Regions from separate parts of the Bradyrhizobium sp. 23AC genome, predicted to be linked through region 1. Evidence: predicted binding sites of a transcription regulator. Region 1 holds the regulator's gene; each other region holds the start of a gene.
What was found. The regulator PhoB, encoded in region 1, activates phosphate uptake and scavenging genes when phosphate is short. The targets are predictions, from matches to a motif close to TGTCATNNANCTGTCAT.
Positions count from the first base shown of each region.

Region 2: the regulator PhoB is predicted to act here: its motif matches at 2,966-2,982, upstream of phnF (phosphonate metabolism transcriptional regulator PhnF).
Region 3: the regulator PhoB is predicted to act here: its motif matches at 3,764-3,780, upstream of RAD10_RS38175 (UDP-2,3-diacylglucosamine diphosphatase).
Region 4: the regulator PhoB is predicted to act here: its motif matches at 5,478-5,494, upstream of RAD10_RS35445 (DUF2794 domain-containing protein).

Region 1 covers NZ_JAVAYN010000001.1:398,093-405,658, forward strand. The annotation lists gene RAD10_RS01920 (Hsp33 family molecular chaperone) at 1-742, opposite strand, end outside; gene argF (ornithine carbamoyltransferase) at 1,040-1,963, opposite strand; gene RAD10_RS01930 (aspartate aminotransferase family protein) at 1,963-3,171, opposite strand; gene RAD10_RS01935 (GcrA family cell cycle regulator) at 3,628-4,140, shown strand; gene phoB (phosphate regulon transcriptional regulator PhoB) at 4,220-4,927, opposite strand; gene phoU (phosphate signaling complex protein PhoU) at 4,951-5,667, opposite strand; gene pstB (phosphate ABC transporter ATP-binding protein PstB) at 5,679-6,497, opposite strand; gene pstA (phosphate ABC transporter permease PstA) at 6,494-7,345, opposite strand; gene pstC (phosphate ABC transporter permease subunit PstC) at 7,350-7,566, opposite strand, start outside.
Region 2 covers NZ_JAVAYN010000001.1:241,349-248,914, forward strand. The annotation lists gene RAD10_RS01140 (alpha-D-ribose 1-methylphosphonate 5-phosphate C-P-lyase PhnJ) at 1-715, opposite strand, end outside; gene RAD10_RS01145 (carbon-phosphorus lyase complex subunit) at 712-1,815, opposite strand; gene phnH (phosphonate C-P lyase system protein PhnH) at 1,820-2,428, opposite strand; gene phnG (phosphonate C-P lyase system protein PhnG) at 2,433-2,897, opposite strand; gene phnF (phosphonate metabolism transcriptional regulator PhnF) at 3,017-3,745, shown strand; gene phnE (phosphonate ABC transporter, permease protein PhnE) at 3,870-4,718, opposite strand; gene phnE (phosphonate ABC transporter, permease protein PhnE) at 4,715-5,599, opposite strand; gene phnD (phosphonate ABC transporter substrate-binding protein) at 5,671-6,606, opposite strand; gene phnC (phosphonate ABC transporter ATP-binding protein) at 6,668-7,477, opposite strand.
Region 3 covers NZ_JAVAYN010000029.1:45,093-52,658, reverse strand. The annotation lists gene RAD10_RS38195 (c-type cytochrome) at 1-24, shown strand, start outside; gene RAD10_RS38190 (Lrp/AsnC ligand binding domain-containing protein) at 26-271, opposite strand; gene RAD10_RS38185 (PAS domain S-box protein) at 367-2,349, opposite strand; gene thiD (bifunctional hydroxymethylpyrimidine kinase/phosphomethylpyrimidine kinase) at 2,663-3,463, shown strand; gene RAD10_RS38175 (UDP-2,3-diacylglucosamine diphosphatase) at 3,804-4,616, shown strand; gene RAD10_RS38170 (glycosyltransferase family 4 protein) at 4,630-5,673, shown strand; gene RAD10_RS38165 (threonine/serine dehydratase) at 5,739-6,722, shown strand; gene RAD10_RS38160 (caspase family protein) at 7,003-7,566, opposite strand, start outside.
Region 4 covers NZ_JAVAYN010000023.1:44,058-51,623, reverse strand. The annotation lists gene RAD10_RS35465 (ABC transporter ATP-binding protein) at 1-550, shown strand, start outside; gene RAD10_RS35460 (ABC transporter permease) at 547-3,117, shown strand; gene RAD10_RS35455 (Bax inhibitor-1/YccA family protein) at 3,399-4,190, shown strand; gene RAD10_RS35450 (GNAT family N-acetyltransferase) at 4,404-4,934, shown strand; gene RAD10_RS35445 (DUF2794 domain-containing protein) at 5,046-5,414, opposite strand; gene RAD10_RS35440 (DUF1223 domain-containing protein) at 6,028-6,804, opposite strand; gene acnA (aconitate hydratase AcnA) at 7,039-7,566, opposite strand, start outside.

The DNA.
Region 1 (7,566 bases):
CGACGGTCTCGATCAGCGAACGCGCCTCGACCCAGGCGTCGTCTTCGGCAACGCTGTGCACCTCGACGCCATCGGGGGCATCGCCGGGATGCAGATCGGCCTGCCGCGCGCGCTCCGCCGCCTTCGGCAGAAACTGCATCAGCATGCCGCCGGCGCGCCAGCGATGCTTGCCGCCGTCGTTGGAGCGCCACTCCTCGCCAACCGCGAGGCGCACGCGCGTCGGGATCTGCTCGGAGCGCAGGAAATATTCGTGGGCGGCGTCTTCGAGGCTGCCGCCGTCGAGCGCGACCAGGCCCTGATAGCGGCTCATGTCGGGGCCCTGGTCGATGGTCATGGCGAGATGACCGCGGCCGAGCAGCGTGCCGGAATCCCTGGTATCGCCGAGACGCGCGGCATCGAAGCGCGCATAGGCCCGCAGGCGATCCGGCGCCATGTAGTCGACGACCAGGAACGACACCGGGCCGTCGGTCTGGGCCTGCAGGATGAAGCGCCCCTCGAATTTCAGCGCCGAGCCGAGCAGCGTCGTCAGCACGATGGCCTCGCCGAGCAGCTTGCCGACCGGCGCGGGGTAATCGTGCTTGGTCAGGATCTCGTCGAGCGCCGGGCCAAGCCGCACCAGGCGCCCGCGCACGTCGAGCGCGTCGACCTCGTAGGGCAACACCGCGTCATCAATCGGAACCGCTGATGGCGCGCGAACCGGGCCTTCGGGGCCGGCTTTCATCTGAGGGGATTGGGAAACCATGGGCGTTATCTGGGGTCGGTGGGTGAAAAATGGAAGGGGCGCTGGGTGACGTGTTCCGGATGCGAATTGGACTGTATCAAGCCGTCTCAAGGTCGCTGTCGTCCCAGACAAGCGTAGCGTAGCGAAGCGCAGATCCGGGACCCATAACCACAGGACTACGTTGCAGCCAGCGATGACAACTCCGAGCCCTCGCCAAACGACTTCCTGTGGTTATGGGTCCCGGATCTGCGCGCGCTTTAGGCGCGCTTGTCCGGGACGACAGTTGTGTGTGAGGCCGCGGCCGGGCTTCGAGCGCCCTTACTTCACCGCGTCAAAACACCAGGCCAGAATGCCCTTCTGCGCGTGCAGGCGATTTTCGGCCTCGTCGAACACGACCGATTGCGGACCGTCGATCACGTCATCGGTGACCTCCTCGCCGCGATGGGCGGGCAGGCAGTGCATGAACAACGCATCGGGTTTGGCCAGCGACATCAGCTTGCCGTTGACCTGATAGGGCTTGAGCACGTTGTGACGATGCTCGCCTTCCTTGTCGCCCATCGACACCCAGGTGTCGGTGACGACGCAGTCGGCCCCCTTCACGGCGGCCTCCGGATCGGTGCCGAGCATGATCGGCGCGCCGGTCGCCTTGATAAAGTCGCGCATCGCTTTTTTCGGCGCGAGCTCCGGCGGCGTTGCGACATTGAGCTGGAATTTGAAGCGCTCAGCGGCGTGAGCCCAGGACGCCAGCACGTTGTTGTCGTCGCCGGTCCAGGCCACCGTCTTGCCCTCGATCGGGCCGCGATGCTCCTCATAGGTCATGAGGTCGGCCATCACCTGGCAGGGATGCGAGCGCCGCGTCAGGCCGTTGATGACGGGCACGGTGGCGTTGGCCGCAAGCTCCAGCAGCGCATCGTGGTTGAGGATACGGATCATGATGGCATCGACATAGCGCGACAGCACGCGCGCGGTGTCGGCGATGGTCTCGCCGCGGCCGAGCTGCATCTCGGCACCGGTGAGCATGATGGGCTCGCCGCCGAGCTGGCGCATCGCGACGTCGAACGACACGCGTGTCCGGGTCGACGGGCGCTCGAAAATCATCGCCAGCGTCTTGCCTTCGAGCGGCCTGACCGGCTGCTGCGCCTTCTGCTTCGCCTTCATGGCGGAGGACGCCGCGAGCATGGTCTTGAGCTCCGACAGCGGCAGCTCGTTGATATCGAGGAAGTGCTTCGGGGACTTGCTCATCAGCTTGCCGCCCGCTTGGTCTGGCTGGACGAGATTGCGGCGCAGGCGCGCTCGAGCCGCCCGACGCTGTCCTCGATCTCGGCTTCGGTCACGATCAGTGGCGGCAGGAAACGCACGACATTGTCGCCGGCACCCACCGTGAGCAGTTTTTCATTGCGCAGTGCCGCGACGAGATCGCCGGAGGGCACCACGGCCTTGATGCCGATCAGAAGGCCCTCGCCGCGCACTTCGCTGACGACATCGCCATGACGGTCGATCACGGAGGCGAGCTTCTGCTTCAGCAGCAGCGACATCTTCTGCACGTGGTCAAAGAAGCCGGGCTTGAGCATGACGTCGAGCACCGCATTGGCCGCGGAGATCGCCAGCGGATTGCCGCCGAAGGTCGAGCCGTGCGAGCCGGGCCCCATGCCGGCTGCCGCATCCGCGGTCGCCAGCACAGCGCCGATCGGGAAGCCGCCGCCGAGCGCCTTCGCCAGCGACATCACGTCAGGTGTGACGCCGGTGCGCCGATAGGCGAACAGATCGCCGGCCCGGCCCATGCCGGTCTGCACCTCGTCGAAGGCGAGCAGCAGGCCCTTCTCGTCGCAAAGCTGGCGCAACGCCTTGAGGAAGGTCGGCGTTGCCGAGCGCACGCCGCCCTCGCCCTGGATCGGCTCGATCAGGATGCCGGCGGTGTGCGGGCCGATCGCCTTCTTGACGGCCTCGATATCGCCATGCGGCACCTGGTCGAAGCCTTCCATGGGCGGACCGAAGCCTTCGAGATATTTTGCAGAGCCGGTCGCCGCGAGCGTTGCCAGGGTGCGGCCATGAAACGCGCCTTCGAAGGTGATGATGCGATAACGTTCCGGATGGCCCTTGGAGAAGTGATGATGCCGGACCAGCTTGATCACGCCCTCCAGCGCTTCGGCGCCCGAATTGCAGAAGAACACGAAGTCGGCAAAGCTCTCGTTGCAAAGCCGGTTGGCGAGCTTCTCGCCATCCGGGCTCTGGAACAGGTTCGACATGTGCCAGAGCTTCGTCGCCTGCTCCTGCAGCGCCTTGATCAGATGCGGATGGCAATGGCCGAGCGCATTCACAGCCACGCCCGAGGTGAAATCGAGATAGCGATCGCCATTGGTCGCGATCAGCCAGCAGCCTTCGCCGCGCTCGAAGCCGAGGTCGGCTCTGGCGAAAACGGGGAGCAAATGCGGCGCTGCGCTGTTAGTCATGATGTCACTTGAATGTTGAGGACGGTGTGACGCGTGCATTGCGCAACGCACCATCGACCGGCCCGGAAAACGAAACGTGCCGCCTTTTAAGGGCGGCACGCGGGACTATCTTATGCTTGGCAAGACGGGTGTCAATGCCGCCCGGAAAGCCTCGGGAAACGCTGAATCCGTAGTCTTGCGGTGCCGATTTTGCGGGTTTTCACCACGGAACATGTGGAAGCGAGTCGGCGGACTCTTGCGCGGGAGTCACGCCATATTGTAGCGTTTGGATTGTCAGATACGACATCTCGTGCAGCGGTTCTGATCTCAAGAGTCCTCATGTACCGGCGTAAACGTTCGGGCGTCAGTCACGCGTCCGGCGAGCCTTAAGGGATTCTGGCGGCACGGGTTTTTGAAGACTTAGGCAATCGCTGCGAGGCCCCAGGATGGCTGGCGCGTAGCGAGGGAAAGGGTGCAATGACGGTTTTGACCTGGTCCGACGATCGCGTCGAGCAGCTGAAAAAGCTCTGGGAGGCCGGACTTTCGGCCAGCCAGATCGCAGCTGAGCTCGGCAATGTGACCCGCAATGCCGTGATCGGCAAAGTGCACAGGCTCGGTCTGTCCGGCCGCGCCAAGAGCCCTTCATCGGCAGCGCCCCGGCCGCGCAAGGCGCGTCCCGCGCAGCACATGATGCGGGTGACCCGCCCCATCGCGCGCGGCAACACCGCGCTGGCACAGGCCTTCGAGGTCGAGGTGGAGGCTGAACCGGTCACCTACGACAACGTGGTGCCGATGAGCCAGCGGCTGTCGCTGCTCGAGCTGAACGAGGCGACCTGCCACTGGCCGGTCGGCGATCCCTCGAGCCCGGATTTCTTCTTCTGCGGCGGCAAGGCGCTGTCCGGCCTGCCCTACTGCGCCCAGCACTCGCGCGTGGCGTATCAGCCGGCGGCGGATCGCCGTCGCGCGCCGGCGAAGCCGGGTCCGCGCTGAGCACGGGCTCAGGCGACATCGAGACAAAGAAAAGCGCGCTGGCCGGCGCGCTTTTTTGTTGGCTTATCGCGAGCAAACCTTACGTCTGCTCCGCCTTCGCGAAGCGATCGTCGAGCGCGTAGCCGGCGCCGCGGACGGTGCGGATCGGGTCCTGCTCGCGACCGAGATTGAGCAGCTTGCGCAGGCGGCCGATATGGACGTCGACGGTGCGCTCGTCGATGTAGATGTCGCGGCCCCAGACGCTGTCGAGCAGCTGCTCGCGCGAGAACACGCGGCCGGGATGCTCCAGGAAGAACTCCAGCAGACGATATTCGGTCGGGCCGAGATCGATCGGCCGGCCCGAGCGCGCCACGCGGCGCTTGTCGCGGTCGAGCTCGATGTCGCCATAGGCGAGCACTGTCGCGAGCCGCTCAGGACTGGCGCGGCGCAGCAGGCCCTTCACGCGCGCCAAAAGCTCCGGCACCGAGAACGGCTTGACGATGTAGTCGTCGGCGCCGGTCGCAAGTCCCCGCACCCGCTCGCTCTCCTCGCCGCGCGCGGTGAGCATGATGATCGGGAGCTGCTTGGTGTCGGGCCGCGTGCGCAGGCGACGGCACAGCTCGATGCCCGACAGGCCCGGCAGCATCCAGTCGAGCACGATCAGGTCCGGGATGTGCTCCTTGAGGCGGGTGTCGGCGTCGTCGCCGCGCATGACCGTCTCGACGTCATAGCCGTCGCCTTCGAGGTTGTAGCGAAGCAGCTCGGTGAGAGCTTCCTCGTCCTCAACCACCATAATGCGTGCGCCCATCGGGTCGTCGCTCCTTCAAGTCTTCAGGTATTCGGGACCGTCGTGGCGAAGGTTGTCATGTCGCCCTTCGGCCGCTTGTCGGTGATCGCCTGGCCCTCGATCATGTAGAACACGGTCTCGGCGATGTTGGTGGCGTGGTCGCCGATCCGCTCGATGTTCTTGGCGCAGAACATCAGATGGATGCAGAACGAGATGTTACGCGGATCCTCCATCATGTAGGTGAGGAGCTCGCGGAACAGCGAGGTGCAGATCGCGTCGACTTCCTCGTCGCCCTTCCACACCGCCATCGCCGCCGGCAGATCATGCGCGGCATAGGCGTCCAGCACCGACTTGACCTGCTGCTGCACGAGGTCGGTCATGTGCTCCAGGCCGCGGAACAGTTTCAGCGGATGGAAGTCGGTCTCCAGCGCGGCGACGCGCTTGCCCATGTTCTTGGCGAGGTCGCCGATGCGCTCGAGGTCGGTCGCAACGCGCATGGCGCCGACGATCTCGCGCAGATCCACCGCCATCGGCTGGCGGCGGGCGATGGTGAGCACCGCGCGTTCCTCGATGCGCTTCTGCAGCGCGTCGAGCTCGGCGTCGATGGTGACGACGCGCTGGCCGAGCGCGACGTCGCGGCGGATCAGCGCGTCGACGGAATCGACGATCATGCGCTCGGCGATGCCGCCCATCTCGGCGACCAGGCGGGTGAGCTCCTGGAGGTCGGTGTCGAAAGCTTTTGCGGTATGTTCAGTACCCATGTCGCGTCTCCTCAGCCGAACCGGCCGGTGATGTAATCCTGCGTGCGCCGGTCGCTCGGCGACGTGAAGATCTTGCTGGTGTCGTCGAACTCGATCAGCTCGCCGAGATACATGAAGGCGGTCTTGTCGGAGACGCGCGCGGCCTGCTGCATGTTGTGGGTGACGATCGCGATCGTGTAGTTCTCGGACAGTTCCTGGATCAGCTCCTCGACCTTGGCGGTCGAGATCGGATCGAGCGCCGAGCAGGGCTCGTCGAACAAGATCACTTCAGGCCGCACCGCGACGGTGCGGGCGATGCACAGGCGCTGCTGCTGGCCGCCGGAGAGCGACAGGCCGGAGGCGTTGAGCTTGTCCTTGACCTCGTTCCAGAGCGCGCCGCCGCGCAGCGCCTTCTCGACGCGGTCGTCCATCTCGGACTTCGAGATCTTCTCGTAGAGGCGGATGCCGAAGGCAATGTTCTCGTAGATCGTCATCGGGAACGGCGTCGGCTTCTGGAACACCATGCCGACCCGGGCGCGCAGCAGATTGAGGTCGAGCCTGGGGTCGAGAATGTTGGTCTGGTCCAGCATGAGCTGACCGGTGGCGCGCTGGCCCGGATAGAGGTCGTACATCCGGTTGAAGATGCGCAGCAGGGTCGACTTGCCGCAGCCCGACGGGCCGATGAACGCCGTGACGCGGTTGGCGCCCAGCGTCAGGTTGATGTTCTTCAGCGCATGGTGCTCGCCGTAATAGAAATTGAGATTGCGCACCGTCACCTTGGCCGGGGCTTCCGGCAGCGGCTGCGAGGCCAGATGAGCGTTGGAACTCATGGATACGGACAGGTCGGTCATTTTGCAGTCCTCTCGGCGCCGAGGATGCGCGCGCCAATGTTCAGGGCAAGCACGGTGAGCGTGATCAGCAGCGCGCCGCTCCAGGCGAGCTGCTTCCAATAGGCGTAGGGGCTCTGGACGAAGTTGTTGATGGTGACGGGCAGGTTGGCCATCGTCTTGTTCAGGCCGAGGCTGAAGAACTGGTTCGACAGCGCGGTGAAGAGCAGCGGCGCGGTCTCGCCGGCGACGCGGGCGGTGGCGAGCAGCACGCCGGTGATGAGGCCCGACCGGGCCGCACGATAGGCGATGCGCTTGATCACCAGCGAGCGCGGCAGGCCGAGCGCCGAGGCCGCCTCGCGCAGCGGATTCGGCACCAGCAGCAGCATGTCCTCGGTGGTGCGCAGCACGACCGGGATCACGATGACGGCGAGCGCCAGGCTGCCTGCGATCGCGGAGAAGCCACGCATCGGCACCACCACCGCGCCATAGATGAACAGGCCGATGATGATCGAGGGCGCCGAGAGCAGGATGTCGTTGATGAAGCGGATCACCGAGGTCAGCCGGTCGTTGCGGCCGTATTCGGCAAGGTAGGTACCGGCGAACAGGCCGAGCGGCGCGCCGATGCCGACGCCGATCAACGTCATGATGATCGAACCGACGATCGCGTTGCGCAGGCCGCCTTCGGTCGAACCCGGCGGCGGCGTATCCGCGACGAAGATCTCGAGATTGAGGCCGGCCAGGCCGTTGAAGAGCAGCGTGATCAGGATCAGCGCGAGCCAGGTGACGCCGAAGGCGGCCGCGGCGAAGCAGAGCCCGCGGATGACGATGTCCTTGCGGCGACGACGCGAATAGATCGGATTGAGCGCCATGACGTTACTTCCCCGCCTTCTTGTCCAGCCGCATCAGCATCAGCCGCGCTGCGGCCAGCACGAAGAACGTCAGCACGAACAGCAAGAGGCCGAGCAGGATCAGGCCGGACTGGTGCAGGCCGTCGCTCTCGGCGAATTCGGATGCGATCGCCGCCGAGATCGTGGTGCCCGGCGCGAAGATCGATGAGGAGATGCGGAACGAATTGCCGATGATGAAGGTC
Region 2 (7,566 bases), 160 kb from region 1:
GCGCGTTGAAGCGGTACGGCTCGAACGGATGGTCCTCGAAATCGAGCGACACCACCTTCGTGTAAGGCGGGATCGCATAGATGCGCTTCTCGCGGCCGGCGCCGAACAGCTGCAGCGCCGGGCAATTGTCCATCTTGGGATTGTCGAATTTCGGCGTCGGCGACGGATCCATCACATAACGCGCGTTGACCTTGACCGGATAGGCGTAGGCGGTGGCGATGTGACCGAAGCGGGCGATGTCCTCATAGAGCTTCACATGCATCAGGCCATATTCGGCGAGCGCATGCATGCGCCGCGTCTCGGTCTCGCGCGGCTCGAGGAAACGCAGCGGCTCCGGGATGGGCACCTGATAGACCAGCACCTGGTCTGCGTGCAACGTCGCTTCCGGGATGCGGTGACGCGTCTGGATCACGGTCGCATCTTCAGTCGCCGTGGTCGTGGCAACGCCGGCGGTCTTGGCGAAGAATTTCCGGATCGAGATCGCGTTGGTGGTGTCGTCGGAGCCTTGATCGATCACCTTCAGCACGTCGGCGGGACCGAGGATCGCAGCGGTGACCTGCACGCCGCCGGTGCCCCAGCCGTAGGGCATCGGCATCTCGCGGCTGGCGAACGGCACCTGATAGCCGGGAATGGCGATCGCCTTCAGGATCGCGCGGCGGATCATCCGCTTGGTCTGCTCGTCGAGATAGGCGAAATTGTAGGCAGGCGCGTTCATTCCGCGGCCTCCTTCATGGCGTCAGGCGCTTGGGCGTCAGCGAATTCCTTGCGCAGCTTGCGGAGCAGGCCGAGCTCGGACTGGAAGTCGACATAATGCGGCAGCTTCAGATGCTCGACGAAGCCGGTGGCCTGGACGTTGTCCGAATGCGACATCACGAATTCTTCATCTTGCGCCGGGGCGAGTGCCTCCTCGCCGAGCTCGCGGGCGCGGAGCGCGCGGTCGACCAGGGCCATCGACATCGTCTTGCGCTCGCTCTGGCCGAAGGCGAGCCCATAGCCCCGGGTGAAGCACGGCGCTTCCGTCGCGGAGCCCTTGAACTGGTTGACCATCTGGCACTCCGTGAGCTCGATCGAGCCGAGCGGCACGGCGAAGCCGACGTCTTCCGCCAAAAATTCCACCTCGGCCTCGCCGAAGCGGATCTCGCCGGCGAAAGGATGGTTGCGGCCATAGCCGCGTTGGGTGGAATAGCCCATCGCCAGCAGGAAACCTTCGTCGCCCCGCGCGAGGTTCTGCAGGCGCAGGTCACGCTCCGCTGGAAAATTCAGCGGCTCGCGGGTGAGATCGCCGACGCTGGCGCCGTCCTCCGCCTGCGGTGAGGATTCGATCAGCCCGTCGCGGCCGAGAATGTCGGTCACGCGCGGCGTCGGCGCCGTCGAGGCTTCCGCCGTTGCCGGCGCCTCCGGCACGAAGCCTTCGGCGAGCGCGGGATCGAGCAGGCGATGGGTGTAGTCGAAGGTCGGCCCGAGGATCTGCCCGCCGGGAATGTCCTTGAAGGTCGAGGACACCCGCCGCTGCACGCGCATCGCGCCGGTGTCGACCGGCTCGCTCGCGCCGAAACGCGGCATCGTGGCGCGGAAGGCGCGAACCAGGAAGATCGCCTCGATCAGATCGCCGCGCGCCTGCTTGATCGCGAGCGCCGCGAGCTCGCGGTCATAGAGCGAGCCTTCGCTCATGACGCGGTCCACGGCCAGCCCAAGCTGTTCCGAGATCTGGTCGAGCGTGACCTCCGGAACGCCTCGGTCGCCGCGCCGCTTGTCTGCGAGCAGGCGATGGGCGTTCTCGATGGCGCGGTCGCCGCCTTTGACTGCGACATACATGCTTCTAGCTTCCCTTGCTCACGATTCGCGTGGTGCGGGGGATCGCGACCACGGCGTCATCGGCGACCAGCACCACATCGATGCCGCGCGGAAACAGCGCCTCGTTGACACGCAGACGCTCGAACAAATCGAAAGGTCTGATCGCCGCATTGAGCATGGCGACGCCGTCGATGCCGGGGCCGCGCAGCTCGAAACTACGTCCTGCGTCGAGGCTATCGACCTGCAGCATCACCGTGGTGGACCGATCCGGATATTCGCTGGTCCCGAGCGCGAAGCATTCAAGCGGCGGCAGCGCACCGCCGTCACTGATCAGCGCAAAACTCGCGATGGAGGAATCCTGCACCACCGGCGCGCCGGTGTGGAACTTCAGCCATTTCACCACGTTCGGGCTCTCCGCCATCCGCGCGTCGAGCCAGAGCGGCGTGTCGTGGTCGAACAGCGTCAGCGCGATCGCGGCGGTGCCGCGCATCATCCTGTCGGGCGTCCCCGCCCCCGGCACGATGCGCTGGACCGACCCGGGCCGCGCCATCGCGTCCATGACAGAGCGAAAGGTCGATTGCGCCGACAGCACCTTGTCGGCGAAGCCCGGCGGCAGTTCCGCAATCGTGGTCATGATCTCACCCCTCACCGCGCACCATGGTGTAGAAATCAACCTTCGTTGCAGCGGTCTCGGCCGCTGCCTGCGCGCGGCCAGCCATAAGCTGCTCACGCAACGGGGCGATAACGTCCCGCTCGACCGCCGTGCCAAAATCCCTCGACTGCACCAGCGCATCGCACAGCGCGATCAACCGCGCCTTCTCACCGTCGCGCCCGAGCGTGTAGCCGAACCCGACCTCGCCGCTGGCGAGCCGCACCGCGGCGCGCGACACCGTGGCTTCACCGAGATTGAACGGCGCGCCGTCGCCGCCGACCCGGCCGCGCAGCATGACGAGGCCGTTTTCGGGCGCGCGCAAATCCTGATGGGCCGGGACAGCCAAGTTGCGGAGGCGGGCGGCGATCTCGCCCGCCTCCGCGTGCGCCAGCACGGCCATGGCGGCCTGGCGCTGGGCTTGCTGGTTGTTGTGCTGGGTCACCTGATCCACCGAACCTTTGACAGAACTTGCCGCATCGAAGTTGTCTATGATAATAGACAACTTCATACGGGAGCGCCATGACTGTTTCGTGACAAAGCTGTGATTTCTGGGCTAGGCTGGCCGGCGATATGAGCATGCAAGACACTGCGTCGTCTGGCGTCGCGCTATGGCGCCTCGTTGCCGACGGCATCGAGCGCGGCATTGCCGACGGCCGCTTTGCGGCCGGCGACAAATTGCCGGGCGAGATGGAGATCGCCGAAAGCTATCGGGTGAACCGCCACACCGTGCGGCGCGCGCTGGCGGCCCTTGCCGAGCGCGGCCTCGTGCGCGCCGAGCGCGGCAGCGGAACCTATGTCGAAGCGCAGAAGCTCGCTTATCCCCTGCGCTCGCGTACCCGCTTCTCCGAGATCGTCGGCGCCGGCGGCCGCGAGCCGCGCGGGCAGTTGATCGAGGCGACGGACGATGTCGCGACCCGTGAGCTGGCACGCGAGCTCGGCCTGAAGGCCGGCGCGCCTCTTGTTCGAATCGAAGCGATTCGCCTTGCCGATCGCACGCCAATCTGCGTCTCCACCACATGGCTGTCGGCGGACTTGTTTCCAGGTGCCGGCGCCGTGTTCGCGGCGACGCGCTCGATGACGAAGCTGCTGGAACATTACGGCGTCCGCGACTATCGCCGCGGCGCGACCCGGATCACCGCCGGTATCGTCGACGCCACCGACGCGGTCCGGCTCGATCTGGCGCTGGGGCGGCCGATCCTCGTGGTCGATGCGACCGACCACGATCTCCAGGGCAAGCCGCTGGTGACCAAGCATTCGCGGTTTGCCGCGGAGCGCGTGGAGTTTTTGGTGGAGTCGTAGGGCTCTCTCGACGACACCGGAGCCGTAGGGTGGGCAAAGGCGCACTTCGCGCCGTGCCCACGATCTCCTCGATCGTTAAAGATGGTGGGCACGCTGCGCTTTGCCCACCCTACGGCACCTGTGATCAGGCGACAGCCCTTCGCCCAATGATCGCAAAGCGCAGCTTGCCCGAGACGAAATCGATCGCGGCGACTGCGACCAGGATCATCAGGATCAGGAACGACACCTTCTGCCATTCCAGCACGCGGATCTGCTCGGCGAGCTGGAGGCCGATGCCGCCGGCGCCGACGATGCCGATGATGGTGGCCGAGCGCGTGTTGGATTCGATGAAATAGAGCACCTGCCCGGCGATCACGGGCAGGACCTGCGGCAACAGGCCAAAACGGATCTCGTGCAGCGGGCTGCCGCCGGAGGCGCGGATGCCCTCGACCTGCTTCTGGTCGGCGCCCTCGATCGCCTCCGAGAACAGCTTTCCGAAGGCGCCGAAATCCGACACCGCAATGGCGAGCACGCCGGCGAACGGGCCGAGCCCGACGACGTTGATCCAAACCAGCGCCCAGATCAGCGTGTCGACGCCGCGGATCGAATCCAGGACGCGGCGGACAGGAAAACGCAACAGTTTCGACGGCACCACGTTGCGCGCTGCGAGCAGGCTGACGGGAAGCGCGAATACCGCGGCCAGCGTCGTGCCGAGCAGCGCGATCGACAGCGTCTCGCCGAGCGCCTTCAGATAGATCGGGAGCGACGATCCGGGGTCAGGCGGGATCATCATCAAGGTGATCCAGCCGAGCTGGCTGAGACCGGCGAAGAAGCGCGACGGCGAGAAGTCGAGATCGACCAGGCCGTAAATGAGGATCGCGAACGCCGCGACGATCATCGCCGGTGTGGCAAGCCGCGCCGAGGCCGGCCGGTCGAACACATCGGGATAGCGCGCGCGAAGCTCTCGCGTGTCGACCGCTTGCCGCCTCGTCACGTCCGCGCCTCCTTGCCGAACAGGCGGCCGCGCAGCCAACCGGTGCTGATATCGATGATGAACACGGTGACGATGATGGTGAGCAGAATGGCGCTGACGTCCGAATAGTAGAATTTGCGGATCGCGACGACGAGTTCCTGGCCGATGCCGCCGGCACCGACGAAGCCCATCACGGAGGCTTCACGGACATTGATCTCGAAGCGCAGCAGCGCATAGCTGGCATAGCCCGCGGTCACCTGCGGCACGACGGCGAACCGCATGCAGGACAGCCAGCTCGCGCCGGTCGAGCGGATGCCTTCGACCGGCTTCATGTCGGCGTTCTCGACGATTTCCGAGAACAGCTTTCCGAGTGCGCCGGTGGAGTGGATCGCGATCGCGAGCACACCCGCCATCGGTCCGAGCCCGAAGGCGATCACGAAGATCAGCGCGAAGACGATGCCCGGAACGGTGCGGGCGAACTCGAGCAGGCGCCTGACGACGAAGCGCAGCCAGGGGGCGGGCGAGGTGTTTTCAGCGGCGAAGAAGTTCAGACAAAATGCCAAGGTCGCGCCGATCAGCGTGCCGACATAGGAGATCAGCAGCGTCTCGCCGAGCATCTTCAGCCATTTGCGCCAGCCCCAGAGCCACTCGCCGACATCGGTCCAGACGCGCTGGCCGTTGTCGAGCGTGAGGATGCGGTCGAAATAACTGACGAAATTGCCGAAATAAGTGAACAGCGTGCGCAGATTCACTTCCGCGCCGATTCCCGCGAGAACCAGCGCGGCGGCGAAGACCGCAATCCCCAACAGCAGGCGGAGCCGCCTGCGCCCGACCGCCTGGCGATAAGCGGCGTTGAGCACGGCAAGCTGTTGCTCGGGGAGGATCGAAACCGCTGTTGTCATCGGCCTGAGCTAAGTTCCGTCAAAGAAAGAGCCGGGTCCATGGACCCGGCTCCAGTTGCATCGCCCTGAGATCAGGACGCCTTCTTCTTACGCAGCGCATCGACGAACTTGATCAGCTCGATCGTGCCATCCCAGTCCTTGGTGGTGGCGGGATGAAAGCCCTTCTTCTGACCGTCGGAGAGGCGGTCGAACGCGGCCTTGTCCTTGGCCGGCGCGTCGAAGAACGCCTTGGCGATAGCGGCCTTGGCGTCTTCCGGCAGGTCGGAATTGTAGGCATAGGGACCGTTGATGATCGGCGCCGACTTATGGATAATACGGAAGTCGTCCTTCTTCATCGCCGAGCCGTCGGCATTCTTCAGCATGCCCTTGGTCAGCATCTGCGCCAGCGTGGAATCGTCGTCGCTGGTCCACTGGTTGGCGGCAACCTCGACCGTGCCCTGCGACAGCGCCAGCATCGCGTTCTCGTGGCTGCCGGTGAAAACGACCTTGCCGAAATAGCCGTCGGCATCGGGGATGCCCATCTTGTCCAGCTCGAAGCGCGGCACGTTGTTGCCGGAGGTCGAGTTCGGGTCGACGAGGCCGAGGTTCTTGCCCTTGAGCTGGTCGACGCTCTTGTAGGCGCTGCTCGCCTTGACGAAGAACACCGAGTAATAGCCGGTCGAGCCGTCGGCGTTGATGTCGTTGGCGAAGGCGTCGGACTTGACGCCGGTCAAGCGGGCGCGGGCGAACGAGGCCGAGCCGTAGCTGGCGATGTGGATGTTGCCGGCGCGCTGGCCCTCGATGACGGCGGCGTAGTCGTTGGCGATGCGCAGCGTGACCTTCACGCCCAATTCCTTGGAGAGATAGTTCACGAAAGGCGCCCAGCGCTCGGTGACGCCGGAGGCGTTCTCGGCCGGGACGACCGCAAAGGTCAGCTCGGGATATTTCGCCTTCCAATCGTCGGCGGAGGCGGAGGCCGTGAACGCGAGCGCGGCGGCGCCGGCGAGAATTAATCTGCGAGTGATCATGATACCCTCTTCATCGGTTGGGGTCGGTTGACGCAAAACTGACAACAAAACAGGTGGCGCTTCAGGCGGCCGCGGCCGTTCCCAGCGCCGGCACGCCCTCGGGCGCCGGGACAGGCATGGCGCCCATGACGTCGGCGGCTTCGAGATCGTAGAGCTCGCGCGCGACGTGGTCGGTCAGTGCGGCCGGTGCGCCGTCGAAGACCACGCGGCCCGCCGCCATGCCGATCAGGCGGTCGCAATAGCTGCGGGCGAGATCGAGCGAATGCAGGTTACAGAGCACGGTGATGCCGAAATGCTTGTTAATGCGCAGCAGCGCATCCATCACGATCTTGGTGTTGCGCGGATCGAGCGACGCGATCGGCTCGTCGGCGAGGATGATGTCGGGCTGCTGCACCAGCGCACGTGCGATCGCGACGCGCTGCTGCTGACCGCCTGAGAGCTGGTCAGCACGCTGGGCGGCGAGCGATGCGATGTCGAACTGTTCGAGCGCGGACATCGCCAGCGCCTTGTCCTGCTCGGGCCACACTTGCGACAGCGAGCGCCAGACCGGCATCGTCGCAAGCCGTCCCATCAGGACGTTGGTAAGGACGTCGAGCCGGCCGACCAGGTTGAATTGCTGGAAGATCATGGCCGACCGCGCCCGCCACTGCCGCAGCTCCTTGCCGCGCAGCGCGGTGACGTCGATGCCGTCGAACAGGATGCGGCCCTGCGTCGGCGTCGCGAGACGATTGATGGTTCGCAGCAGCGTCGACTTGCCGGCGCCGGACCGTCCGATCACACCGACGAAGCCGCCGGGGGAGATTTGAAACGAAGCGTCGTCCACCGCGGCTTTCGCGCCGAAGCGACACGTCAGACCTTCCACCACCAGCATGCAGGACTCCAGATTAGCTGGAGCCAACCGCTAACGCCCGCGCTTGACACTTGTGTGACACGGGTGTTGCGGTGCGGCGATCCTACACA
Region 3 (7,566 bases), on a different contig from region 1:
CCCAAGCGCAAGGAAGCTGGTTAGCTCAGCTGGCGCCGAACGCCTTGAAGGTGATGATGGTGAGGGTGTCCTGGATGCCCGGCAGCACCTGCACCTTCTCGTTGACGAAATGGCCGATGTCGGTGTCCTTGTCGACGTAGAACTTCACCAGGAGGTCGTATTGGCCGGCCGTGGAGTAGATCTCGGAAGCGATCTCGGCTTCGGCAAGCGCATTGGCGACCGTATAGGACTGGCCGAGCTTGCATTTGATCTGGACGAAAAAAGGAACCATCGCGGGCACTCCGAAAGCGTATCTGGCGGCTAATAGGCCAAACCCGGCACCATTTAGCAAGCGGACTTGCCGGCCACCAGATGCGGGCCCCACGCCTAGGAGGTCACCACCGCCGCGGCGAATGCGTCTCTGAGCCGCTGGGCGAGCTCGACCTTGCGATAGGGCTTGGTCAGCACGATCGCCTGCGCATGCGCGTGGCCCTGCTCGACCAGGGTCTCCAGCGCGTAGCCCGAGGTGAACAGGACCGGCAGACCGGGGCGAATCCGGCGCGCCTGGTCGGCGAGCTCCCAGCCGCTCATGCCGCCGGGCATCACGATGTCGGTGAACAGCATGTCGATACCGGGCTCGGTGCGCAGCTGCTGCAAGGCCTCCTTGCCGTTGACCGCGGCAACGACGCGATATCCGAGAGCTTCCACCCTGCGAATGGCTGAGGAGCGAACGAACGGATCGTCCTCGGCGATCAGGATCGTCTCGTATCCTCGGGGCGCCGCGTCCTCGCCATCGGAAAGCTCGGCGTGCGATGATCCGATGTCCGCGCGCGGCAAATAGATCCGGACCGTCGTCCCAAGGCCCGGCTCGCTGTAGATCGAGACGTGGCCATTGGATTGCTTGGCGAAGCCATAGACCATGCTGAGCCCAAGGCCCGAGCCCTTGCCGACCTCCTTGGTGGTGAAGAACGGCTCGAAGGCGCGCCGGGTGACCTCGGGCATCATGCCTTCGCCGTCGTCGGTGATCGAGATCAACACGTAGCTGCCGGATGCGACTTCGGGGTGAAGGGCGCGATAGTCGTCGTCGAGTGTCGTCAACTCCGCGCTCAGGGTCAGGTGGCCACCGGCCGGCATGGCATCCTGCGCATTGAGCGCAAGGTTGAGCACGGCGGATTCGAGCTGGGCCCGATCCGCGAAGGCCACGATCGTGCCGGGCCTGGAGGCCGTCCGGATCTCGATGTCTTCGCGCAAGGTGCGCTTGAGCAGCTTGAACATGGACTCGAGCAGGCCGCGGCAATCGATCGTCTGGGGCTGCAGCAACTGGCGGCGACTGAATGCGAGCAGGCGCTGCGTCAGCTCGGCACCCCGTTCGCCCGACTGGCAGATGTCCTCGGAAAAGCGGCGCAGGTCGGGCCTGGCCTTGAGCTGCTCGCTCAGGTGCTCGGCGTTGCCGATGATGACGGTGAGCAGGTTGTTGAAGTCGTGGGCGATGCCGCCGGAGAGCTGGCCGACCGTCTCCATCTTCTGCGCCTGCTGGAGCTGCTGCTCGGTCAGCTTGCGCGCGGTCAGGTCGTGGACGATGCCGACGAAGATCAATTCGCCGTCCTGCCGGGTCCGGCCGACCGACACGTCCATCGGAAAGGTCGATCCGTCCTTGCGCAGGCCGATGGCCTCGCCGGCGGTCGCGAAATGCCTTGCGTGGCTGTCGGGCGCCGTTCCCGCCGCGGGCATCAGCATCCCGACGTTCCGGCCCATGACCTCGTCGGCAGAGTAGCCGAACAAGCGCTCGCAGGCCGGATTGAACAGCAGGATGCGGTCCTGCGCGTCTAACAGGATGACCCCGTCGACCGCGGTCTCGACGATCGCGGTGAGGCGCGCCACGCTCTCGCGCATCGCGCGCTGGGCGTCGCTGACCTGTTGGAGCAGCAGCGTCGCGTCCCGGCTCTTGATTTCCTCCTCCTCGAGCGCGGCCTGGACCTGCCGCAGCTCGAACGGCGAGGGGATCGTCAGGATCTTCGGCAACAGCGGCCAGAGCGCGCCCGCCGTGACCACGGATGCCACCGCGGTCGCCGCCTTGACCATGCCCTCGATGCCATAGACCGGGACCCAGAGCGTGTAGATCGACAGCACATGGGTCAGGCCGCACGCCATGATGAAGATCGCGAACGCCCAGTAGACCCAGCCGAACTTGAGGTCGCGCCGCTTGGTGACCAGAATCGCAAGGGCAAACGGAATCGAAAAATAGGCGGCGGCGATGCAGGCGTCGGAAACGACGTGAAGCCAGATCAGCTCAGGCTCCCACAACAGGCAGATGCCGTGCGGCGACAGCATGGACGAGTCGAGGAGACGTTCAAAAAAGGCCCACATCATTCCACCCCAAGATTCCGTTCCAGGCGGCTTGCGGGCCGGGAGCCCGCAACATGGGTGTCGCTGGACAGTTCCACTCTCACCTCGCGCTCTTCGGCGAAGCAGGTGAGGTTCGAGACTATACCAAGGGTCCAGCGCGGTTGCATTTTCAAGTCCGCACGATTGCGGGGCGAGCCGGCCCGCGCTTTGCCTGATTCGCAGGGAATACACGGCGTCGCGAATCACTGTCGGACACGGCTCGGCGCGCTTGCCGGTGTTCCACGGCCGCGCTAGGACAGGCCATGGCTGTGTCCGTATCCAGCAAAGGTGTCCGGCGATGACGACCCCGGTCGCACTCACCATCGCGGGCTCCGATTCGAGCGGCGGCGCCGGCATCCAGGCCGACTTGAAGACCTTCGCCGCGCTCGGCGTCTATGGTGCCTCCGCCATCACGGCGCTGACGGCGCAGAACACGCGCGGCGTCACCGGCATTCACCCGGTCCCGGCCGAGTTCGTCACCGCGCAGATCGATGCGGTGTTTTCCGATCTCGACATTGGCGCAGTGAAGATCGGCATGGTGGCCCAGGCCGCCAGCATCGATGCGATCGCGGCCGCGCTGTCGCGCCGGTCGCCGGGGCATGTCGTGCTCGATCCCGTGATGGTGGCAACCTCCGGCGACCGCCTGCTGGCATCCGAGGCCGTCGACGCGCTCCGCACAAAACTGATATCGCTGGCGTCGGTGATCACGCCCAATCTGCCGGAAGCCGCGGCTCTGCTCGACGAGCCGGTCGCGGCAAGCGAGGCCGAGATCGAAAGCCAGGGGCGTCGCCTGCTGGCGCTCGGCTGCCGTGCGGTCCTGATCAAGGGCGGGCACGGCGAGGGCGCCGAGAGCACCGACTATCTCGTCACGTCCGAAAGCACGATCGCGCTTGCGGCGCCGCGCGTTGCCACACGCAACACCCACGGCACCGGCTGCTCGTTATCCTCGGCGGTCGCGGCGGGACTCGCCAAGGGCGAAGGTCTGGAGCTTGCCGTGCGCAACGCCAAGGCCTGGATCAGCGCGGCCATAGCAGCCGCCGACCGCTTCAGCGTCGGTCATGGCCACGGGCCGATCCATCATTTCCACAGGTTCTACTGAGGCGGGCACTATCTGAGCGCACGCCTCGTCCTTCGAGACGACCGCTGCGCGGTCTCCTCGGGATGAGGCTAAGCAGCACCGTGCCCATTGAAACTGCTGCCGCGCATTCGGTCCTCATCCTGAGGAACCCGCCTAAAGCGGGCGTCTCGAAGGATGGCCGCAGGAACCGTTCTCAAAGGGAAGGGGTCCTTGCGGCCCCCCTGCGGCGCCATGTCGCCTGATTGTCGCATGCGACTGATATTCGCGGGGAGGGCGAGGCAAAGCGTGATTCGTATCTGAAGGTGCCTCAAAAGTTCAATCGGTCATCCCCCTGTCACGGGACATTGTTACAGGCTGGCGCATGGGAAGTTACGATGTGAGTGACGAGAGCCCGGAGCGGCGCTTTCGCACGTTGTTCATCTCCGACGTTCATCTCGGAGCCCGCGGTTCTCAAGCCGATCTTCTGCTCGACTTCCTGCGCTACCATGATGCCGACACGATCTATCTCGTCGGCGACATCGTCGACGGCTGGGCGCTGAAATCGAGCTGGAACTGGCCGCAATCCCACAACGACCTCGTGCAGAAGCTGCTGCGCAAGGCGCGCAAGGGCGCCAAGGTCGTCTACATTCCCGGCAATCACGACGAGTTCCTGCGCAACTATTACGGCACGCATTTCGGCGGCATCGACGTGGTCGAGAACACCGTCCACACCGGCGTGGACGGCAAGCGTTATCTCGTCATCCACGGCGACATCTTCGACCTCGTAGTGCAGAACGCGCGCTGGCTCGCCCATCTCGGCGACAAGGCCTACGACTTCGCGATCCAGATGAATCGCTTCGTCAACTTCTTCCGCCGCCTGTTCGGCGTGCCCTATTGGTCGCTGTCGCAATGGGCCAAGCAGAAGGTCAAGAACGCCGTCAATTATATCGGCGCGTTCGAGCAGGCTCTTGCCGCCGAGGCGCGGCGCCACGACGCCGACGGGGTGATCTGCGGCCACATCCATTACGCCGTGATCCGCGACGAGGGCGGCATCCGCTACATGAATTGCGGCGACTGGGTCGAGAGCTGCACAGCCCTGGTCGAGCACGACGACGGCCATTTCGAGATCATCACCTGGGCGGATCATTTGCAGAAGCCGGCAGCCGTCCCGCAGGTTGCAGCCAGAGCTGCATAACAGAGGCCGCCTGATGCGCATCCTGGTCGCGACCGACGCCTGGCACCCGCAAGTCAACGGTGTGGTTCGGACGCTGACCAAGCTCGCCGACGCCGGCAAAAGCCTCGGCGTCGAATTCACGTTCCTGACACCGCAATCGTTCCGCACCTTCGCGATGCCGAGCTATCGCGATGTGCGTCTGGCGATGCCGCGTCCCGCTCGCATTGCGAAGCTGATCGCGGAGGCGCGCCCCGACAGCATCCACATTGCGACCGAAGGGCCGATCGGCCTGATGGTCCGTCGCTATTGCCGCCAGCGCAGGCTTCCGTTCACGACCAGCTTCCACACCCGCTTTCCCGAATATGTCCGCGCCCGCGTGCCGGTGCCGGGCTCGCTGATCTGGCGGGCGCTGCGCCGCTTCCACGCGCCCAGCCGCGCCGTGATGGCGGCAACGCCTGCGCTCGCCCGCGAGTTGACCGAGCGCGGTTTTGATAACGTCGTGCTGTGGCCGCGCGGCGTCGACACGGGATTGTTCCATCCCCGCGCCATCGACCTCTGCCTGCCGGCACCGGTGTTCCTGTCGGTCGGCCGCGTTGCGGTGGAGAAGAACCTCGAGGCCTTCCTCGATCTCGATCTGCCCGGGACCAAGGTGATCGTCGGTGACGGCCCCGCGCGCGCCTCGCTCGAAGAGGCCTATCCCGATGCGATCTTCCTCGGCGAGAAGCACGGCGAGGAACTGGCGGATATCTATGCGGCCGCCGACGTCTTCGTGTTTCCGAGCAAGACCGACACCTTTGGCCTGGTGCTGCTGGAAGCGCTCGCAAGCGGTCTGCCGGTGGCCGCTTTCCCGGTGAAGGGCCCCCGCGACGTCATCGGCGAGGCCCCGGTCGGCGCCCTCGATCACGACCTACGCAGCGCCTGCTTCGCGGCGCTGGATATCTCCCGGCAGGACTGTGTCGAATTCGCCGCCAATTACACCTGGGAAGCCTCGGCCCGCGCCTTCGTGGACAGCATAAGAGCAGTCGGAGCGGTGCTGCCGGGCCGAAACGGCGCGGAACAGCCTCGCTTCGTGGCCTGACGAGGACGAAATCCTCTCGCGGAGGTGTCTTGCCCGGGCCTCATTGGCCGCGATAACATTCGGCCATGACAGAACAGCTCCTCCCGATCGGCCCCGCCGATATCGACGCCGCGGCGCGCGTGATCGCGCCCTACGCCATCCGCACCCCGCTATTGTCCTTTCCCGTGCTCAACGAGCGCGTCGGTGCGAAGGTGTTCTTGAAGCCGGAGATGCTCCAGCGCACCGGTTCGTTCAAGTTCCGCGGCGCCTTCAACAAGGTGTTCTCGATCCCGCAGGACAAGCGCGCCGGCGGCGTCGTGGCGTTCTCCTCCGGCAACCACGCCCAGGGCGTGGCGGCGGCGGCAAAAATCCTCGACATGCAGGCGACCATCGTGATGCCTGCGGATGCGCCGTTGTCGAAGCGCGAGCGCACCAAATCCTATGGCGCCGAGGTCGTGCTGTACGACCGCGACCGCGACGACCGCGAGGCGATCTCGCGCGGCATCGCCGAAAAGCGCGGCGCGACGCTGGTCAGGCCTTACGATGATCCGTTCGTGATCGCAGGGCAGGGCACTGCCGGCCGCGAGATCGCGGAAGACATGGCGGGCCTCGGCCTCAGCCCCGACATCGTGGTGGCGCCGGCCTCCGGCGGTGGCCTGATCGCGGGCGTCGCAACCGCCGTGAAGGCGCGCTATCCGCAGGCCCAAATCGTGGTGGCCGAGCCCGAGGCGTTCGACGATCACGGCATCTCGCTGACCGCAGGCCATCGCGAGCCGCATCCGCCCGCAGGCCGCACCATCTGCGATGCGCTGATGGCCCTGATCCCCGGCGAGATGACCTTTGCGATCAACAGCAAGCTGCTCGCGCGCGGCGTCACGGCGTCGGACAAGGAAGTCGGCGCCGCCGTCGCGTTCGCCTATCGCGAGCTGAAGCTCGTGGTCGAGCCGGGTGGCGCCGTGGGCCTCGCCGCACTGCTGGCGGGGCGTCTCGACGTTGCCGGCAAGAACGTCGTCATCGTCCTCTCCGGCGGCAACGTCGATGCGGATCTGTTCGCTGAGCTGGTGGCCTAGCCCGTCATTCAGGGCCTGCGCCCCACGGCGCATCCCGGAACGACCAAGAACTGACATGAAGAAGGGGCAGAGCGTTGCCGCTCTGCCCCTTCTATGTGTTTGTCGATCTTGTGGATCAACTAATCGCTTGCTCGGTGCAACCTCTCCCGCTTGCGGGGGAGGTCGGCGCGAAGCGCCGGGTGGGGGCTCTTTCCTCTTGGGGATTGTCCCGTTGTGGAGAGACCCTCTCCCCAACCCTCCCCCGCAAGCGGGGGAGGGAGCGCACCTTCTCTTTTCGCAATCAGTGCATGAAGCCGCCGCGACGGTTACCGCCATTGTTCATGCTCGGCGCCTGATTCATCGACTGCCGAAAGTTGTTGTTGCTGTTGACCATGCGGCTCGGCATCGTGTTGAGCTGCGGGCGGTTGTTCTGGACGTTGTTCTGGACCTGCACTTTGTTCACCGGGTTGTTGTTGATCTTGACACCGTTGTTGACGCGGATCGGGTTGTTCTGCGTCTGAACATTCACCGGCTTGGTCTCGACGGTCGTGCCGCCCTTGCCGACATTCACCGGCATGCTCACGATCTTGCCCGGCTTGCCGTTAACGTTGCCGGCGTCCGGCTTGTTGTTGGTCACAGGCAGGGTGACGATCTTGCCCGGGTTCTGTGACGGCGTACCATTCTGCTGGCCGGGCTGGTTGTTGTTGCCCGAGGGCAGGTTGACGATCTGGCCGCCATTGCCGAGCTTGCCGATGACGTTGCCGTCGACCGGTTTCTGCACGACCGGCAAATTGCCATTGATCTGACCACTGCCATTACCCTGCTGCAGCGGCATGTACTTCGGCTGGCCGAGATTGCCGATCTT
Region 4 (7,566 bases), on a different contig from region 1:
GGGCAAATCCACGCTGCTGATGGTGATGGCGGGGCTGGAGCGTCCTGATAGCGGAGAGGTGGTGGTGTCGGGCACGCCTTTCAATGCCCTCGACGAGGACGCGCTGGCCCGCTTCCGCGGCCGCCAGGTCGGCATCGTCTTCCAGTCCTTTCATCTGATCCCGACCATGACGGCGCTGGAGAACGTCGCGGTGCCGCTGGAGCTTGCCGGCAATCCCGACGCCGCAACGCGTGCGGCGCAGGAGCTGCAATCGGTCGGGCTCGGCGACCGCCTGCATCATTATCCGGCGCAATTGTCCGGCGGTGAGCAGCAGCGCGTCGCGCTCGCCCGCGCGCTGGCGCCCGATCCCGCCATCCTGGTCGCGGACGAGCCGACCGGCAATCTGGATGAGGCCACCGGAAAGCAGATCGTCGACCTCCTGTTCAGCAAGCATGCCGAGCGCGGCATGACCCTGGTGCTGGTCACGCACGATTCCTCGCTCGCGCATCGCTGCGACCGCGTGATCCGCCTGCGCTCGGGCCGCATCGACACGCAGTCTGCGCCGGCATGAGCGCCTCGGCCGAACCCTTCGCGAAGCCAAACGGCATCGCGCTGTCGCTGCGTTACGCGCTGCGCGAATTGCGCGGCGGCCTGCGCGGTTTCTACGTCTTCATCGCGTGCATCGCGCTCGGCGTGATGGCGATCGCCGGCGTCGGCTCGGTGTCGGCGAGCCTCTCCGACGGCTTGGCCCGCGAGGGCCGCACGCTGCTCGGCGGCGACGTCTCCTTCGTGCTGTTCCAGCGCGAAGCGAAACCTGAAGAGGTCGCCTTCCTGCGCTCACGCGGCACGGTCTCGACCGCGGCGACCTTGCGCGGCATGGCGCGCGCGGCCGATGGCCAGCTCGCACTGGTCGAGATGAAGGCGGTCGACGACACCTATCCGATGCTGGGACAGCTGACGCTGGCGCCACAGCTGCCGATGTCCGACCTGCTCGCAGAGCGCGACGGCGCGTTCGGCGCCGCCGCCGATCCGACGCTGCTGGCGCGGCTCTCGCTCAAGACCGGCGACCGCGTCACCATTGGCGCCGCGACATTCCAGATCCGCTCAACCGTCGAAGCCGAGCCCGACAAGCTCGCCGGCGGCATCGGCTTCGGCCCGCGCTTCCTGATCAGCGAGGCGGGCCTGCGCGCCACCGGCCTGATCCAGCCCGGCAGCCTGGTGCGCTGGGTCTACCGGGTGAAGCTGCCTGATACGGCGAACAACGAGCGCGCCACCGAAGCCTTCATCGCGGACGCGCGGAGCGCCGCGCCGCAGGCGGGCTGGGAAATCCGCAGCCGCTCCAACGCCTCGCCGCAGCTCGAACGCAACATCAACCGCTTCACGCAGTTCCTGACCCTGGTGGGCCTTGCCGCGCTGCTGGTCGGCGGTGTCGGCGTCGCCAATGCCGTGAAGAGCCATATCGACCGCCGGCTCGAAGTGATCGCGGCGCTCAAGGCCGTCGGCGCCACCGGGCGCGACGTGTTCGGCATCTATCTCGCGCAAGTTCTCCTGCTCGCGGGCATCGGTTCGATCATCGGCCTTGCGCTCGGCGCCGCGATGCCGTTCGCGATCGTCGGCCTGTTCGGCAAGCTGCTGCCGCTGCCGGTGGTGCCGGCCGTGCATGCCGACGAGCTCGCGCTGTCCTTCGTCTACGGCCTCCTGACCGCGCTCGCCTTCGGCCTGTGGCCGCTCGGGCGCGTCCACGACGTGCCGGTGGCCGCGCTGTTCCGCGACACCATCAGCTCGGAATGGCATCGGCCGCGCGCGAGCTATCTCGTGTTCATGGCCGTCGTGATCGCGCTGCTGATCGCGGTCGTGATCGGATTGTCGTTCGACAAGCGCATCGCGGCGGTGTTCGTGGCCTCCTCGGCCGTCGTGTTCGCCCTGCTACGCGGCATCGCCGCCCTGCTGATGGCGATCGCGCGGCGGCTGCCGCGGACGCGGCTGCCGATGCTGCGGCTGGCGATCGCCAACATCCACCGGCCGGGCGCGCTGACGCCCTCGGTGGTGCTGTCGCTGGGGCTCGGGCTCGCCGTGCTCGTCACCATCACCCAGATCGACGGCAATCTGCGCCGGCAGTTCCTCGCAGCCCTGCCGGACCGCGCGCCGTCCTTCTTCTTCATCGACATCCCGAGCACGCAGGCCGAGCAGTTCGACGGTTATCTGCGCCGGATCGCGCCGGGCGCGACGGTCGAGGACGTACCGATGCTGCGCGGGCGCATCGTCGCCGCGCGCGGCGTGCGCGCCGAGGAGCTCAAGCCGACGACCGATTCGGAGTGGGTGCTGCAGAGCGACCGCGGCCTGACCTATACCGGCGAGCTGCCGAAAGGCTCCAAGGTGGTCGAGGGCGAATGGTGGAGCGCCGATTATTCCGGCCCGCCGCTGGTCTCGATGGAGAAGAAGATCGCCGACGGGCTCGGCCTCAAGCTCGGCGACGAGGTCGTGGTCAATGTGCTCGGCCGCGACATCCCGGCTAGAATCGGCAATCTGCGCACCATCGACTGGCAGGGGATGGGCATCAACTTCGTTCTGGTGTTCTCGCCGAACGCCTTCAAGGGCGCGCCGCACACCCATATCGCGACGCTGACGGAAACGGGCGGAACTGCGGCAGGCGACGGCAAGATCATCAAGCAGGTCGCCGACGCCTATCCGATGGTGACGAGCGTGCGCGTGCGCGAGGTGATGGAGACGGTCGGCTCTGTCGTGACCAATCTGGCGCTGGCGATCCGCGGTGCCAGCGCCGTGACCCTGATCTCGGCGATCCTGGTGCTCGGCGGCGCGCTCGCCGCCGGCCATCGCCACCGGGTCTACGATGCGGTGATCCTGAAGACGCTGGGCGCGACGCGGCTGCGGCTGCTCGGCGCCTATGCGCTCGAATACCTTCTGATCGGGCTCGCGACCGCGGTGTTCGGCGTGATCTCCGGCAGCATCGCGGCCTGGATGATCGTGACGCGGCTGATGACGCTGAGCTTCGTCTGGCAGGCCGGCAGCGCGGCGGGCGTGGTCGCGGCCGCGCTTGTCGTCACGGTCGGGCTCGGGCTCGCGGGCACGCTGCTGGCGTTGAACAAAAAGCCCGCCACGGTGTTGCGGAATTTGTGACAAAATGTAGCGGAGGGCCGCGCGAGAGCGAAATCGCACGATTTCTGCGATTAACCACGACTGCTCGTCAGGTTCGCGTCAGGATTGCCGCCAAGGGCGACATTCAGCCGCGCGTGGAAGGTTGCAGCGAATGTGTTAGTTTCCCACATATCGAATGGGTTCGGAGCCCCGATTGTTAGCCAAAATTTAGTCGGTTGGCGTCGGTATCCGAGATAGAGTTTGACGAACCGGCGGCATGGCGACCCTCGTGCCGGACCGGACCAACCAACGGGAATTCGACCATGTCGGACCTAGACCGTAACTACGCTTCTCCTTTCGGCAGGGCCGCCGGGCGTGTTGACGCCGCGACGGTCGATGCCGGCCTGCGCGCCTATATGCTGCGCATCTACAACTACATGAGCATTGGCCTGGCCATCACTGGCCTTGCCGCGCTCGGCGTCTACATGGCTGCCGTGACTGATGTCCCGACCGCGGACGCCGTCCGCGTCGGCAAGCTGTTCCTGACGCCGTTCGGCTACGCGATGTTCGTCAGCCCGCTGAAATGGCTGTTCATGCTCGCGCCGCTCGCCATGGTGTTCGTGATCTCGGCGGGCATCAACCGTCTGGCTCCCTCGACCGCCCAGATCCTGTTCTGGGTGTTCGCGGCGCTGATGGGTATCTCGCTGTCGTCGATCTTCCTGGTGTTCACGCACACCTCGATCGTGCGGGTGTTCTTCATCACCGCGGCCACCTTCGGTGCGCTGAGCCTGTACGGCTACACCACCAAGCGTGACCTGACCGGCATGGGCTCGTTCCTGTTCATGGGCCTGATCGGCATCATCATCGCGAGCCTGGTGAACCTGTTCCTGGCGAGCTCGATGCTGCAGTTCATCGTGTCGGTGGTCGGCGTGCTGGTGTTCGCGGGCCTCACCGCCTGGGATACCCAGCGGCTGAAGAACGACTACATCTACGGCTACGCCTCGGCCGGCGGTGACATCGCAGAGCGTGCGGCCATCACCGGCGCGCTGTCGCTGTACCTGAACTTCATCAACCTGTTCACGCTGCTGCTGCAGCTCCTCGGTCAGCGCGACTAAGCGCAACGACGAGAGAACGGATAGGAACCCCGGCCGAAAGGCCGGGGTTTTTGTTTGGGCGCGGGGGCGCTCGTAGCCCGGATGGAGCGCAGCGAAGCAATCCAGAGTCCCTCCGCGGATGCATTTCTGGATTGCTTCGCTGCGCTCGCAATGACGGGTGTGGCAACACCGTTGCCCCTTTCAGCGGAAGCGGGAAGGCTCTAATCTTGCCCCATGTCCGCACCTGAAATCAGGCCTACAACCGAGGCCGACCTTCCCGCCATCACCGCCATCTACCAGCAGGCCGTCCGCGAGGGCACCGCGACGTTCGAGCTGGAGCCGCCTGACCTCGTGGAGATGACGCGCCGTTATCGCGCGCTGGTCGACGGCGGCTATCCCTATTTCGTCGCCATCCTCGACGGCCGCGTCGCCGGCTATGCCTATGCCGGCGCCTACCGCCCGCGCCCGGCCTACCGCTTCACGGTCGAGAACTCGATCTATCTCGATCCCTCCTTCCACCGCCGCGGTGTCGGATCAAAGTTGCTGGAGCGACTGGTCGCCGAATGCGAGGCGCGCGGCTTCCGCCAGATGATCGCGGTGATCGGCGATTCCGCCAATGCCGGCTCGATCGGCGTGCACACCAGGGGCGGCTTCAAGATGATCGGCACACATCCCAATGTCGGGCTGAAATTCGGCCGCTGGCTTGATACGGTGATGATGCAGCGCGACCTCGGCGAGGGCGCGAGGAGCGTACCGACAAAGTAGGTCTCGTAGGGTGGGCAAAGCGATAGCGTGCCCACCATATCCCGGCGATTGAGAAAGCTCGTGGGCACGGCGCTACGCGCCTTTGCCCACCCTACGGCACCGGTCGTGTGGCTACACCACCGCCAGCTTCCGATCGATCACCAGCAGCACGCGCTCCAGCTCGTGGCCGCGGCGCAGGATCAGACCGGTCGCCGAGATCACGCTGTACATGCCCTGCTTGCGCGCCAGCCGCGGGTCCTTCTCGATGCGGTAGATCGGCACTTCCGAGGCACGGCGATAGACCGAAAACACGGCGCGATCCCTCAGGAAGTCGATGGCATAGTCGCGCCATTCGCCGTCGGCGACCATGCGGCCGTAGAGATTGAGAATACGGTGCAGCTCGAGCCGGTTGAACGTCACCCGGCTCAGTTGCGTCGTCGCCGCGGCGGGGCGCGCCGCCGCGCGCTGCTCGCTCGGATCGGCATCCTCCGACAGACTCATGGAGCGCTTCCTCATCGCACGGCATGACCCGAATCCGCGAAGACCGTCCCCGGAACCTGGATCATGACAGCTGCATGATTGCGCCAACCGGCCACCGCCGCAAGAGGCTCCTGATTCAACCGGTCGAATCGGTTACGAATCGGGGCACACGCTATGGTGGAACTCCCTCGCGGCAAACCGTCACGGGATCGTTAGCAGGAATCATACTCTCGCCGCTTTTCCGCCTAGCGACTGCCGCCCTGCATTGCGAAAAGGCTCACGTGCGTTGACCCGGTCCTTTCGGTTCCGGATTCCTCAGCCCCCAGCCCCCCGGGGTCGAACAGGATCGGGTCTGTACGCGCTACAAGGAGGGCCAACGCAAGTTGGTCCTTTTTTGTTTGTGTCGGGATGTTTCTGCTTCGGCGAAATTCTTCTCTCATCAGCGCCAACGGTCTCTCCCCTGATCCTGAGAAGCCGCGCGTCCTTCGCGCGGCGTCTCGAAGGATCGAGGCCGAGCTGCATGAGCGGGCCTGCATGGTTCTCACGGCGATTCGAGACATCGTCCGGTAGACGCGCGCAAGTGCGCGCTCCTCACCATGAGGTTGGCAGTGAGTACGACGCTAGAGAATTGAAATCAGTGCAGCGACGTGTACGCCGCACCCAGCATCGTGCCGGGCTTGTCGCGGCTGCCGTCCTGGACATAGACCACCGCGCCGTCGACGCCGTCGCGCGTGAGGTTCTCGATCGGCACCGTCCAGCTTTCCGAACGCCCGGTCCAGTCACCGACCTTGAGCAGGTTGCGCACCACGTTGTGATAGGTGACCTGCTGTCCGCGATTCTCGCCGCGGGTGATCGCGATCGGGACCGACTTGGCGATCGAACAGATCCAGACCTCGCCATGCGAGACGGCCGGCTCGTTGCTCGCCGCCACCGACACGTTGATCTGCTTGCCCGCGAGCGACATCGTCACCGGCACACTCATCACACCCGTGCCCTTGTCGGTCTTGCCGATCGCGCTCTCGATGCCGACACGATCGCTGCCGATGACATGGGTGGAGCCGTTGACCACGACCTGCGGCGTGTAGACCTCGCGGTCGCCGCGCATGCGCGAATAAGCCCGCTGCCGTGCAGAGAAGCGCGAATCCGCCAGCGTGTCCTTCCAACCCAGATAGTCCCAATAGTCGATCGGCATGCTCAGCGCGATGATCGACGGGTCTTTGGAGAGATCGCCGATGATCTGGTCGGCGGGCGGGCAGGAGGAGCAGCCCTGCGAGGTAAACAATTCGACAACGGCGCGGGGATCGGCCTCGGCAGGACGGATGACGGCGACGATCGCACAGATGCCGAGAGCTCCCGACCAGAGCACACCGGACCAACGTGAAACCAGATGAGAAGCCGTCATTGTTGTCATGTCGAACGCCGCACACCATTGCTCGTGGAAAGGAGATCTTATCGCCGGATGGTCACCGTAGTCTTACGGGGCGCGACACACCCAACCGCCCAGGCCAACCATCCGAAGGGAGGTTTTCCACCGGGCGGGCCCATCTGGAGCATGCCGCAAACGCACGAAGGCGGCCTTGTGATAGGCCGCCTTCGTTTAACCTTCTACTCACGTCGCGGTGAGCCACCGTTCACAAATTCGCGTTTAGGCCGCGAGCTTGCGCAGCACGTAGTGCAGGATACCGCCGTTCCGGTAGTAGTCGAGCTCGTCCAGCGTATCGATGCGGCAGAGCAGCGAAACGCGCTGCAACGAACCGTCGCCGGAGACGATCTCCGCGGTCAGCTTCTGGCGCGGCTTGAGGTCGCCGACGAGGCCACGCAGCGTGACCTTCTCGTCGCCCTTGAGGCCGAGCGACGACCAGGAGGTGCCCTCCTCGAAGGTCAGCGGCAGCACGCCCATGCCGACCAGGTTGGAGCGATGGATGCGCTCGAAGCTCTGGCAGATCACGGCGCGCACGCCGAGCAGACGGGTGCCCTTGGCGGCCCAGTCGCGCGAGGAGCCGTTGCCGTATTCGGCACCGGCGAACACCACCAGCGGCACCTGCTCCTGCTGGTACTTCATCGCGGCGTCGTAGATCGACATCTGCTCGCCGTCGGGCCAGTGCTTTGTCAGGCCGCCTTCCGGAATATTTCCATCCGCGCCCTTCAGCATGAAATTCTTGATGCGGATGTT